Alloalcanivorax dieselolei B5: one gene and its partner. Each later gene encodes a partner of the first gene's protein in a complex. Links are inferred from orthologs where the notes say so. Each region holds a gene or a part of one and is shown in the gene's direction. Other genes may lie near its edges.

Evidence for each region. Proteins that work in one complex are often made in the same cells at the same time.
Region 2: the proteins of B5T_RS19105 (region 1) and B5T_RS03245 are in contact, whole or in part, in a cryo-EM structure (PDB 8ZAL), measured with the Escherichia coli proteins. The link is inferred for Alloalcanivorax dieselolei B5 from one-to-one orthologs.

The regions. Positions count from the first base shown.
Region 1 is NC_018691.1:4,267,563-4,275,671, reverse strand. Bases 2,816-5,708 are described here. They hold B5T_RS19105 (HlyD family secretion protein), read left to right. Parts: upstream 2,816-3,692; coding sequence 3,693-4,724; downstream 4,725-5,708. Other genes in these bases: B5T_RS19100 (DHA2 family efflux MFS transporter permease subunit), read left to right, coding at 4,726-5,708; B5T_RS19110 (MarR family winged helix-turn-helix transcriptional regulator), read left to right, coding at 3,275-3,691; B5T_RS19115 (Na+/H+ antiporter family protein), read right to left, coding at 2,816-3,079. In the rest of the region: pnp (polyribonucleotide nucleotidyltransferase), read left to right, coding at 1-1,452; more of B5T_RS19115, read right to left, coding at 1,760-2,815; more of B5T_RS19100, read left to right, coding at 5,709-6,210; B5T_RS19095 (hypothetical protein), read left to right, coding at 6,787-7,086; acs (acetate--CoA ligase), read right to left, coding at 7,184-8,109. UniProt on the Escherichia coli protein: Part of the tripartite efflux system EmrAB-TolC, which confers resistance to antibiotics such as CCCP, FCCP, 2,4-dinitrophenol and nalidixic acid. EmrA is a drug-binding protein that provides a physical link between EmrB and TolC.
Region 2 is NC_018691.1:689,317-693,316, reverse strand. Bases 1-2,821 are described here. They hold B5T_RS03245 (TolC family outer membrane protein), read left to right. Parts: upstream 1-618; coding sequence 619-2,025; downstream 2,026-2,821. Other genes in these bases: waaA (lipid IV(A) 3-deoxy-D-manno-octulosonic acid transferase), read right to left, coding at 1,971-2,821; thiC (phosphomethylpyrimidine synthase ThiC), read right to left, coding at 1-370. Also shown: more of waaA, read right to left, coding at 2,822-3,248; B5T_RS03235 (FAD-dependent oxidoreductase), read left to right, coding at 3,385-4,000. UniProt on the Escherichia coli protein: Outer membrane channel, which is required for the function of several efflux systems such as AcrAB-TolC, AcrEF-TolC, EmrAB-TolC and MacAB-TolC. These systems are involved in export of antibiotics and other toxic compounds from the cell.

The DNA.
Region 1 (8,109 bases):
GTTATCCAGGGCATCAAGGCATTTGCCCAGGAAGTGGGCGCCCCGGCTTGGGAGTGGCAGGCGCCGGCGGAAAACGCCGAGCTGAAAGCCGCGATCAAAGCCAAGTACGAAGGCGCCCTGGCCGAGGCGTACACCATCACCGAAAAGCAGGCGCGCTACACCAAGGTGGGTGAGCTGCGTGACGCTTGCGTGGCCGAGTTCGTCACTGACGACGAGAACAGCCCGGAAGCCGGCGAAGTGAAAAGCCTGTTCGGCAAGATCGAGAAGAACGTGGTGCGTGAAGGGGTATTGTCCGGTAAATCACGTATCGACGGTCGCGCCCTGGATCAGGTTCGCGCGATTGACTGTAAAGTCGGTTTTCTCAACAAAACCCATGGTTCCGCCCTGTTTACCCGTGGTGAGACCCAGGCCATCGTTACCGCCACCCTGGGTGGTATGCGTGATGCCCAGTTCATCGACGCTCTGGAAGGTTCCCGTCAGGACCACTTCATGCTGCAGTACAACTTCCCCCCGTACTGCGTGGGCGAAACCGGCATGATCGGCTCTCCCAAGCGCCGTGAGATCGGTCACGGCCGTCTCGCCCGTCGCGGTGTGGAAGCGGTGGTGCCGAACGAGAAGGATTTCCCTTACACCATCCGGGTGGTCTCCGAGATCACCGAGTCCAACGGCTCCTCCTCCATGGCCAGTGTGTGTGGCACCTCCATGGCGCTGATGGACGCTGGTGTGCCTCTGAGCGCCCCGGTGGCCGGTATCGCCATGGGCCTGGTGAAGGAAGAGGACGGCCGTTTCGCGGTGTTGTCCGACATCCTCGGTGACGAGGACCACCTGGGTGACATGGACTTCAAAGTGGCCGGGACCGAGCGCGGCGTGACCGCGCTGCAGATGGATATCAAGATCGAGGGCATCACCGAAGAGATCATGGAGAAAGCGCTGGAGCAAGCTCAGCGCGGCCGACTGCATATCCTCGGCGAAATGGCCAAGGCGATCTCCGTGTCCCGTGACGAGGTTTCCGACAATGCGCCGACCCTGCTCACCATGAAGATCAATTCGGAGAAAATCCGCGATGTGATCGGTAAAGGTGGCGCGGTGATCCGGGCTCTGACCGAGGAAACCAGCTGTACCATCGACATCGAGGACGACGGCAGCATCAAGATCTACGGCGAGACCCGCGAAGCGGCCCTGGAAGCGCAGCGCCGCATCGAGGAAATCACCGCCGAGGCCGAAGTGGACAAAATCTACGAAGGCGAAGTGACCCGTGTGGTGGATTTCGGTGCTTTCGTGCGCATCATGCCCGGTACCGAAGGGCTTCTGCACATTTCCCAGATCGCCGAAGAACGTGTGGAGAAGGTCTCCGATTACGTGAAGGAAGGGGATGTGATCCGGGTGAAAGTGCTGGATGTGGACCAGCGTGGCCGCATCAAGCTGTCCATGAAGGAAGCGAAAGAAGGCTGATTGCGCTTAATCGCACTCTTTCGGGAGTTCAGTCGAAATTAAAAAGGCCCGCGGATGCGGGCCTTTTTAATGGTTCATCGCGGAATGACGGGAATGAGAGTCTCCATCGGGGCCCGGAAGGCCTCCGTGCAGACCCGCTTCGAGTGAACCGCCGCGTTCCGGACTCCAACGACGACGGACCTTTCCGGAGAGGGGAGAGGATGCCCTCTCCATCCCGCTGTCCCTGATGGAGGGCAATGCCAAATCCCGTCAAACCGCGATGAACTTTTTTAATGCCTGACCAAATGGTGCAGGGCTGATCCGCCGGCTACAACACCATGGCGGCGGTCCAGCCCGCCACCAGTAATGGCAGGTTATAGAACACAAAGGTTGGCATCACGGTGTCCCGGATATGGTCATGCTGGCCGTCGGCGTTGAGCCCCGCTGTGGGGCCCAGCGTTGAATCCGAGGCCGGTGAGCCGGCGTCTCCGAGTGCCGCCGCGCTGCCTACCAGGGCCGCGGTGGCCAGAGGGGAAAATCCCAGCGCCAGACACAGTGGCACATACAAGGTGGCGATAATCGGGATGGTGGAGAACGAGGAGCCGATGCCGAGGGTGATGAATAACCCCAGCAGCAACAGGCCCGCCGCCGCCACGCCGGGACTGTTCAATTGGCCGGTGACGGCCTCCACCAGCAACGGTACCTGCCCGCTCCCTTTCACCACCGCCGCGTAGCCGTTGGCGGCGATCATGATGAAGCCGATCAAGGACATCATCTTCACGCCTTGAGTGAAGGCGTCCTGGGATTCCCGCCAGGGCACCACGCCCCCCGCGGTGAACAGCAGAAAGCCGGCCAGTGCGCCCAGCACAATGGAGTCGGTGAGCAGTTGCAGGCTCACCGCGCTGCCCAGCGCGAGCGCCGCCACCACAAGCGTACGCGGGGATAACCGTGCCTGATGGTCTTCGCCGGGCAAGGTTACCGGCCGATAATCCCGGGGTTTGCGAAACCTCCACAGCGCCAGGAGCAGGCCCGCCACCATGCCGCCGGCCGGCAGCAGCATGGCCTGGGGGATTTGCTCCTTTGCCAGATCGAGACCGGCCTGGGCCAGGCTGGGTTCCAGCTGTTTGTAGAGAAACAGACTGCCAAAACCCACCGGCAGCACCATGTAGGGTGTGATCAGGCCGAACGTCAGCACACAGGCGGCCAGCCGCCGGTCCAACCTGAGCCGGGCCATGACGCCGAGCAGGGGCGGCACCAGGATGGGGATGAAGGCGATGTGCACGGGGATCAGATTCTGGCTGATGACCGCGGCGCCCAGCAGGACCAGAATAATCAGGTTGCGCAGCCGCCGCAGTTGCCCGGGATCGGGGGTGCTGCCGAGACGGCGGATCAGCCGTGCCGCCAGCCATTCGGTGACGCCGGATCGGGCGATGCCCACCGCGAAGGCGCCCAGTAAAGCGTAGCTGAGAGCAATCGGAGCGCCGCCGCCCAGCCCTTCGGTGAACAGGTTCAGGGTGTCATTCAGGGGCAGGCCGCTGAACAGGCCGGCGGTGAGGGCGGCGCATACCAGCGCCAGAACCACATTCAGGCGTGCCAGGCTCAGGCCCATCAGAACCAGAACCGATATCACCACCGCATTGGTCAGCATTGCATTGTCCTCGACGCCGGTGCTCGCGAGGTGCGCAGTCTACCGGGGTTGGCTGTGGCTGTCTCCGGTGCGGGCGTGGATATGGGTCAAACTATTTGACCCTATTGCCAAATTCATAAGCATGCTTACAATGAGAGCCTGTTTAAGGTTGTTATCCGAGTAGTGAGCATGGGCGGAACGGACACCACGGTTGGGATGAGTCTGAACGATGTGGCGCGCATGATGCGGCGGGACTTCGATCGTCGGGCCCGGGAGCAGGGCCTGAGCCGGGCGCGCTGGCAGGTGCTCTGGCAGCTTTCCCGGCGGCAGGGCCTGCATCAGGCCGCCCTTGCCGAAGTGATGGATCTGGCGCCCATCTCGCTGACCCGCCAAGTGGACCAGTTGGAAGCGGAAGGCCTGGTGGAGCGGCGCCCGGATCCGTCCGATCGACGGCGCCGGTTGTTGTTTCTGACCGACCAGGCCCGGCCAGCGCTGGAACGATTGAAGGAACTGGCCGAACAAACCCGTGCGCGGGCTTTTGCGGGATTGGCGCCTGCGGATATCGACACGCTCATCCGGATTCTGGCCGCCATGCGTGCCAACTTGTGTGATCGCCCGGACCAGGGAGACTAGAGTGACCTCGATACAACGAACCCGCCGTCTGGGCATGGGCTTGGGCTTGCTGGTGGCGGTGGTGCTGATCCTGTGGCTGATTTTTGGCGGCCAGCGCTACGTCAGCACGGATAACGCCTACATCAAGATCGACATGTTGTCCCTGGCCGCCAACGTCAGCGGACAGTTGGTGGCGGTGAACGTGGAACGCAATCAGGTGGTGGAGAAGGGGCAGGTGCTGGCGGAAGTGGACCCCCGGCCGTTTCGCATCGCCGTTGCCGAAGCACGAGCGGATCAGCAAGCGGTGCGCAACCGCATCCTGTCGTTGCGGGGCGATTATGCCCAGGCCACGGCGGAGCGGGATCAGGCCAACCGTGATGTGTCCTATTACCGGCGTGAGCTGCAACGTTTGCAGCGCATGAGGCGCAGTTCGGTGTCCGAGGCACAGTTGGACAGCGCGCGGCAGAAACTGGACCAGGCCCGCGCCAACGGCTCCGTGGCGGAACAGCGTCTGGTCAGCTTGCGGGCGCAACTGGCGGGCGGCCCTGATATGGCGGTGGAGGACCACCCGGATTATCAGGCCGCCACCGCCAAGCTGGAGCAGGCGGAATACGATCTGTCCCAGTGCCAGGTCATCGCCCCGGCCTCCGGCATCGTCGGTGGCGAAGTGCCGATGGTGGGGGAACGGGTGAACGCCGCGGTGCCGATCATTTCCTTGTCGAAGACCGATACGTTGTGGGTGGAAGCGAACCTCAAGGAAACCCAACTGACCCGAATCGTGCCGGGGCAGACAGCGGAAGTGGAAGTGGACACCTTCCCGGGGGTGAAGTGGGAAGCGGAAGTCATCAGTCTGAGTCCGGCCACCGGTTCCGAGTTTGCGCTGATTCCTCCGCAGAATGCCAGCGGCAACTGGGTGAAAGTGGTTCAGCGGCTCCCCGTGCGGCTGCGTTTGTTACCCAAGGATGGCCAGCCGATCCTGCGCGCCGGAATGAGCGCCGAGGTGAGCATCGACACCGGTGACGAGCCGGAGCAACAAACCGCACAGGCGCAGTAATATGACGCGTATCGAGGACCAGCGTCTGGTCACCGCCAGTATCATGCTGGCGACGGTGATGCAGGTGCTCGATACCACCATTGCCAATGTGGCCCTGCCACATATGCAGGGCAGCCTCTCCGCCAGCACCGACCAGATTACCTGGGTCCTGACCTCCTACATCGTGGCTTGCGCCATCATGACCCCGGCGGTGGGCTTCGTGACGTCGCGTATCGGCCGGCGCCAGGTGTTCCTGTGGTCGGTGGCCGGGTTTACCGTGGCGTCCGGTCTGTGCGGCCTGTCCACCTCGCTGGAACAGATGGTGGCGTTCCGTATTTTGCAGGGTATCTTCGGCGCGGCCCTGGTGCCGCTGTCCCAGGCGGTGCTACTGGACTCCTATCCGGTGGAAAAGCACGGGCAGGCCATGGCGGTCTGGGGGGTTGGGGTGATGGTCGGGCCAATCCTCGGCCCGACACTGGGAGGCTGGCTGACCGAATGGTACAGCTGGCGCTGGGTGTTCTACATCAACTTGCCGTTTGGCTTGCTGGCCTATCTGGGGATCTGGCTCAGTGTGCCGGACACGGAAATCCGGAAAACCCGATTTGACCTTACCGGTTTTGCCTTGCTCGCTCTGGCCATCGGTGCCTTCCAGTTGATGCTGGACCGGGGCGAACACCTGAAATGGTTTGGCAGTCTTGAGATCCAGATCGAGGCGGTGCTGGCGCTGGCGGGCCTGTATCTGTTCGTGGTGCACTCGCTGACCCATAAAGCGCCTTTTATCAATATGGCGTTGTTTCGGGACCGCAATTTCGTCACCGGTGTGGTGTTCATTTTCGTGGTGGGGATCATCCTGCTCGCCACCATGGCACTGCTGCCGCCGTTTCTGCAGCAGTGGAAGGATTACCCCGCCGCCACCACCGGCATCGTACTGGCCCCCAGAGGGCTCGGGTCGATGGTGTCGATGATGCTGGTGGGGCGTTTGATGCGTACCCGCCTGGATCCCCGGGCCCTGGTGATCACCGGGTTATGTCTGACCAGCCTGTCGTTATATCAGATGGCGGGCTTCACCTTGCAGGTTTCGCAGAGCGATCTGATCTGGACCGGGGTGCTGCAAGGACTGGGGCTTGGCCTGGTGTTCGTGCCGGCCTCCGCGTTGACCTATGCCACCCTGGCGCCTTCGTTGCGGACCGAGGGTACGTCATTGTTCTCCCTTTCCCGCAACCTCGGTTCCAGCGTTGGTATCTCGATCATGACCGCCATGTTGACCCGCAATCTGTGGATCAACGAGCAACAGCTGGGCGAGCAGCTGCAACTGAAGGCCTGGATTGCCCAGGGATTGCCGATGAAGGATCTGGTGTCCGGGGTGCCCGCCCAGGTGTATCACACCCTGTTGAGTCAGGCCGCGGAGATCAGTTACATGAACGATTTCCGCTTGCTTATGTGGATTAATATGGCGGCCATTCCGCTGGTATTGTTACTGCGGCGTCAGCAGCCGGCGACAGTTTAGCTGCCGCCTCTGGTCACCTCTCCCCTCAAACAAAGAACAATCCTCTCGCTCCTTGCTTTAAAAAACCGAAAGAGTTGTTGCCAATTTTAAGGCCGGTATTACTGCCGCCATAGAAAATAAGATATCGGCAGCTTTTGGAAAACCTTTAATTATTTTTTATGGCTATAAAGGATTTATTTTTTAATGCCAATTTGGTTTAAAAAAGGACATATATTGGTTTTTTCTCCCTTTGTTTTTCCATTAGAGTCATGAATGTGAATAAATGAAAACGGGCGAAAATGCCTGAAAATAAAGGCGGAGCCGCGTCGGGGCGGGCTTCGGGCTGGCCGGTGCGCTTAATGAAACGCTGATTATTTCGTTGATCGACCTGTCAGGGTGTCGATTGGAGCGGCGCCCATAAAAAAGTGACATGTATCACGAAATAATAACCAACGGAGCGAGGGGAGTGACATGGACGCGACGCAGTGGGATCAGGGGAAAAGACAGGATGAGCCGAGAGCCGGACGGATTTTAAGGGAAAAAGGCGGCGGCGCCGGGCGACCGCTACGATGGCTTTCTTGGCGATGGGGTGTTGGGGTGCTGTGTGCACTGCTGATGCCGCAGGGCTACGCCAGCGACGGGAAGATACGCTTCCATGGCAGAATCGCGGTGGCGACCTGTGAGGTTGGCGTGAGTGCCGTTACCGGAAATGAGGCGGTGGTGTCCAGTTGCGAGCGGATCAGGCAGGAAGTGGCGGATCCGATGGTGTTGATGAACACTCCCAGCCCCCACATGAGCTGGCACCGGCTCGATGGCAGCGTCATCACGGGGAATGCGGAAACCATCGTCAGTCAGGCCGTCAATACGCCGACCATTCTGTATCTGAACTATCCGTGACAGTATTCGTGACAGGTGGTGCTTCCGGCCGCTTAAAAAGCCCGGCCCCTGACTGTACCGGGGCCGGGAGACAGGCTAACGGTGATGCCGATCCGCCTTAGCGGTTGCGGCGGGTTTCGATCAACTGGTCGACCACGCCGGGATCCGCCAGAGTGGAGGTGTCCCCCAGGCTGTCGAGCTCATCGGCGGCGATCTTGCGCAGGATGCGGCGCATGATTTTGCCGGAACGGGTCTTGGGCAGCCCGGGCGCGAAGTGGATCAGATCCGGCTTGGCGATCGGGCCGATTTCCTCGGTGACCAGCTTGCGCAGTTCCTCGATCAACTCCTCGCTGCCCGTGGCGCCGGCCATCAAGGACACATAGGCGTAGATGCCCTGGCCTTTGACGTCGTGCTGATAACCCACCACGGCGGCCTCGGCGATGCTCTTGTGCAGCACCAGAGCGGACTCGATCTCGGCGGTGCCGAGGCGGTGGCCGGACACGTTCAATACGTCGTCGACCCGGCCGGTGATCCAGTAATAGCCGTCTTCGTCGCGGCGGGCGCCGTCACCGGTGAAGTAGTAACCCGGATAGGCGCTGAAGTAGGTGTCGATCATGCGCTGATGATCGCCGTAAACGGTACGGATCTGGCTCGGCCAGCTCGCTTTGATCACCAGGTTGCCGGAAGTGGCGCCGTCCAGCTCCTTGCCGTCCGGGTCCATCAGGGCCGGCTGTACGCCGAACATGGGCAGGGTGGCGGAGCCCGGTTTCAGATCCACGGCACCGGGTAGCGGGGCGATCATGATGGCGCCGGTCTCGGTCTGCCACCAGGTGTCCACGATCGGGCAGCGCTCCTCGCCCACCACTTTGTAGTACCACTCCCAGGCTTCCGGGTTGATCGGCTCGCCCACCGTTCCCAGCAACTTCAGACTCTGCCGCGACGTCTTGGTGACGGGCTCGTCGCCGAGTCCCATCAGCGCGCGAATGGCGGTGGGCGCGGTGTAGAAGATGTTTACTTTGTGCTTGTCCACCACTTGCCAACAAC
Region 2 (4,000 bases), 3.6 Mb from region 1 along the record:
TATGCGGGAAACGCAAACCGGCGGTGGCCACGTCGGCGGCGCGGCGGCGGCCGTAGTCGCTGGTCAAGCCGGCAAGCTGTTCACTGTCACTGCGCTCCTCAATCCAGGCATCGCGCAATGGCGACAACCCCTGACGGATGTCGATACGCGCGTCAGGGTCGGTATAAGGACCGGAAGTGTCGTACACCGACAAGGGGGGATTGTGTTCCAGTTCCCCGTTGGCCAGGGGGGTCGGATCCTGGCGGATTTCACGCATCGGCACGCGGATATCCGAGCGGCTGCCGGAGACATACACCTTCCGCGAACCCATGATGGGTTGGCAAGCCTCGTCGATGGCATTGGGTGCGGCATTACGTTGCTCGTCTGGCACGATCGGCCTCCAGGGCTACACAAACATGGGGGAGGCGAACACTATACGCAGCGACCCATTTACGGACAACCGAGGGCGCGACGAAGGGAGTGTCAATCCGTCTCGCTTGCTATTACCATACTGGCCAGTTCACCATTTCACCGTTACCTGTCGGTGGGGATCAAGCGCCAGCCATATCGGGACAAGATGCCCCGGCACGGCCGGGGCGAGACACAAGCCGGAACAAAAGAATGAGGAAGGAAACGCATATGAAGCGGAGCCCGCTGAAACCTCTGGCCCTGGCCATCACCCTGCTGTCCATGGGCGCCCAGGCCGCTGATCTGAAACAGGTCGCCAACGCCGCCTGGGACTACGACAGCACCTGGCGCGCCGAGCGGCAAACCTGGGAAGCGGAGCAGGAAACTCTGGTGCAGGGCCGCGCGGCGCTGCTGCCCACCATTGATGCCCGCTACGGTCGCTACCGCACTGACCGGGACATCGAGGAAGGCAACTTCAACCAGAAGTACGACTCGGAAGCCACCACGGTGACGCTGTCGCAGCCGCTGTTCCGGCTGGACGCCTGGTACGGCTTCAAGGAAGCCAAGGCCGTGGTCTCCACCGCCGAGGCCGAATTCCAGCAAGCGCGTCAGGACTTCGTGCTGCGGGTGGCCCAGGGCTACTTCGGCGTACTGCGGGCCTGGGACACCCTGGTGTCGGCCCAGGCCGAGGAAAAGGCCATCGCCCGGCAACTGGAGCAAACCAACGAGCGCTTCGAGGTGGGCCTGGTGCCCGCCACCGAAGTGGAAGAAGCGCAAGCCGCCTATGACCTGACCCGGGTGACGCTGATCGTCGCCGAGCAGGACTTCGCCATTGCCCGTGACCAGTTGGAAACCCTTACCGGTCAGCGTTGGGAAACGCTGGCGGAGCTGCGCGAGCAGTTGCCGATGGAAGGGCCGCAACCGGCGGCGATGCAGGACTGGCTGGACAAAGCCTCGGTGCAGAATCCCCAGGTGCTGGTGGCTCAGGGGAACGCCACGGCGGCCGGCTTCACCGCCGACCGTCAGTTCGGCGCGATGATGCCGCAGGTGGCGTTGGTGGGCAGCTACACCCACACCCACACCTCTCCGCGAGGGGACAGCGCGGTGGGCACCACGTCTTCCGGCATCACCCCGGACAATCACGGCACCGAAGTGGGGATCGAAATTTCCATGCCGCTGTTCCGTGGCGGCGGCCTCAACAGTCAGCGCAAACAGGCCGCTCTGCGCGCCGATGCCGCCGATCAGTTGTACCAGCAGGCGATCCGCGACGTTACCCAGCAGACCCGCACCTTCTACCGTACCGTGGAAGCCGATGCGCTACGTGTGAGTGCCCGCAAGCAAGCGATCCGTTCCGCCCGCGCGGCCCTGGAAGCGACCCAGTCCGGTTACGAGGTGGGCACCCGCAACGTGGTCGATCTGCTCAACGCGCAACAATCTCTGTACGGCGCACTGCGCGATTACGCCAATGCCCGCTACGACTACATCCTCAATACGCTGAACCTGAAAGCCGCCACCGGCGAACTGGATGTGGCGGATCTGGCGTCCTTGAATGACTGGTTGTCCGGTCAGGAAAATCTGGATCTCTACAATCCGGACCTGGAAGGCCAGAGCGAAGCGCAAATGGTGATCCCGCGCTGAAGCGCGCCGCGGTTGGCGGCCACCACGGCCGCCGCCGCTTCCCCCCGCCGACGGCACTCATCGGTGTCGGCGAACAACGCCGCCACCGCGCGCGCCAGCGCATCGCCATCGGCCACCAATTCCAGAGCCCCGGCCTGATCCAGCAAATCGGCAATGGCGGTGAAATTATGCAGGTGGGGTCCACTGAGTACCGGCAGCGACCAGGCCGCCGGTTCCAGCAAATTGTGGCCGCCCACCGGCACCAGGGAACCGCCCACGAACGCCACGTCACTAACGCCAAACAGCATCAGTAATTCGCCCATGGTGTCCGCCAGGTAAACTTGCGTCTGCTCATCCACTGTATCGTGTCGACTGCGCCGGGCGACGCCAAATCCACGCCGCCGGGCCAGACCGGCCACCTCGTCGAAGCGCTCCGGGTGGCGCGGCACCAGCAGCAGCAACGCTTGCGGCTGATCCGCCAGAATTTTGCGATGGGCGGCAAGCACCATTTCATCCTCGCCGGGATGGGTGCTGGCGGCGATCCACACCGGCCGTTGCGCGAATCCGGCCCTCAGTGTGGAAGCCGCCGTTTTCACTTGGTCGCTCAGGGTCAGGTCGAATTTGACGCTGCCGTTGACCTTGATCCGTTGCGGATCGGCGCCCAACTGGCGGAATCGTTCCGCCTCCGTCTCGGTCTGCACCGCCAGCACCTGGAAGCGGCCCAGCATCGGGCGCACCAGGGCGCCCAGCCTGGCGTAACCGCGATAGCTTTTCTCCGACAGCCGGCCATTCATCAGCATCAGTTTGGCGCCTCGGGCTTCGGCGGCGGCGCACAGGTTCGGCCACAGCTCGGTTTCCAGCACGATCACCAGGCGCGGATCGAAGGCACGGAAAAAGCGCCGATAGGCGCCGGGCAATTCCCACGGGCAATAGACATGAGTAACCCGGTCGCCGAACAACGCCCGCACCCGCTCCGAGCCGGTGGGTGTGGTGGTGGTCACCACCAATGGCGTTTCCGGGAAACGCGCCAGCAGGGCTTCGATCAATGGCGCGGCCGCCAGGGTCTCCCCCACCGATACCGCGTGGATCCAGACGCTGCCTTTCAGCATACCGGGGCGATAACCCAGAGCCATGCGCTCACGCCAGCGTTGCCGATAGGCCGGCGCCCGCCGTCCCCGCCACCACAGACGCACGAACAGCAGCGGCAGCAACAAATACCAAAGCGAGGTGTAGAAAAAACGCATAGAACGATCCAAACGGTGGCACGGGCGAGACGGTTGACCTTGAGGTCGCCGGCTATCATCCCCAGAGATGACCCACATCGGCATCCTTGACGGCGGCCTATGCTAGCATAGCCGCAACTTTTTCCGGCGGTGAGCCATGACTACCCAGACCCTAGAACCGGACGTTCTCATTTTCGGCGGCGGCGTCGCCGGCCTGTGGTTGATCAACCAATTGCAGAATCAGGGCTACCAATGCCTGCTGCTGGAAACCGGCGCCCTGGGCGGGGCCCAGACCCTGGCCAGCCAGGGCATTATTCACGGCGGGCTCAAGTACGCCCTCGGCGGCGCCCTGTCCAACGAATCCGAGGCCATCGCCGGCATGCCGGAGCGCTGGCGCGCCGCCATGGCCGGCCAGGGGCCGGTGCCGCTGAATGGCCTTGATGTGCTCTCGGACACTCAACATCTGTGGTCCGCCGGTTCCGTGGCCAGCCGCATGACCACCTTCTTCGCCAGCAAAATGCTGCGCGGCCGTATCGAGCGTTTACGTCGCGGTGACTACCCTTCCGCTCTTGCCAACGCCCGTTTCAAAGGTCAGGTCTACCGGCTCGACGACCTGGTGGTGGACACCGAGAGCCTGCTCGATGTGCTGACCGCGCCAGTGCGGACCCGATTGCTGCAGGCGCCGGATTTAAACGGCCGACTGACCTGGGATGAGCGGGGCCTTCGCGAGGTACGGCTCGACGGCGCCGTGATCCGCCCGAAAGTGTCGGTGC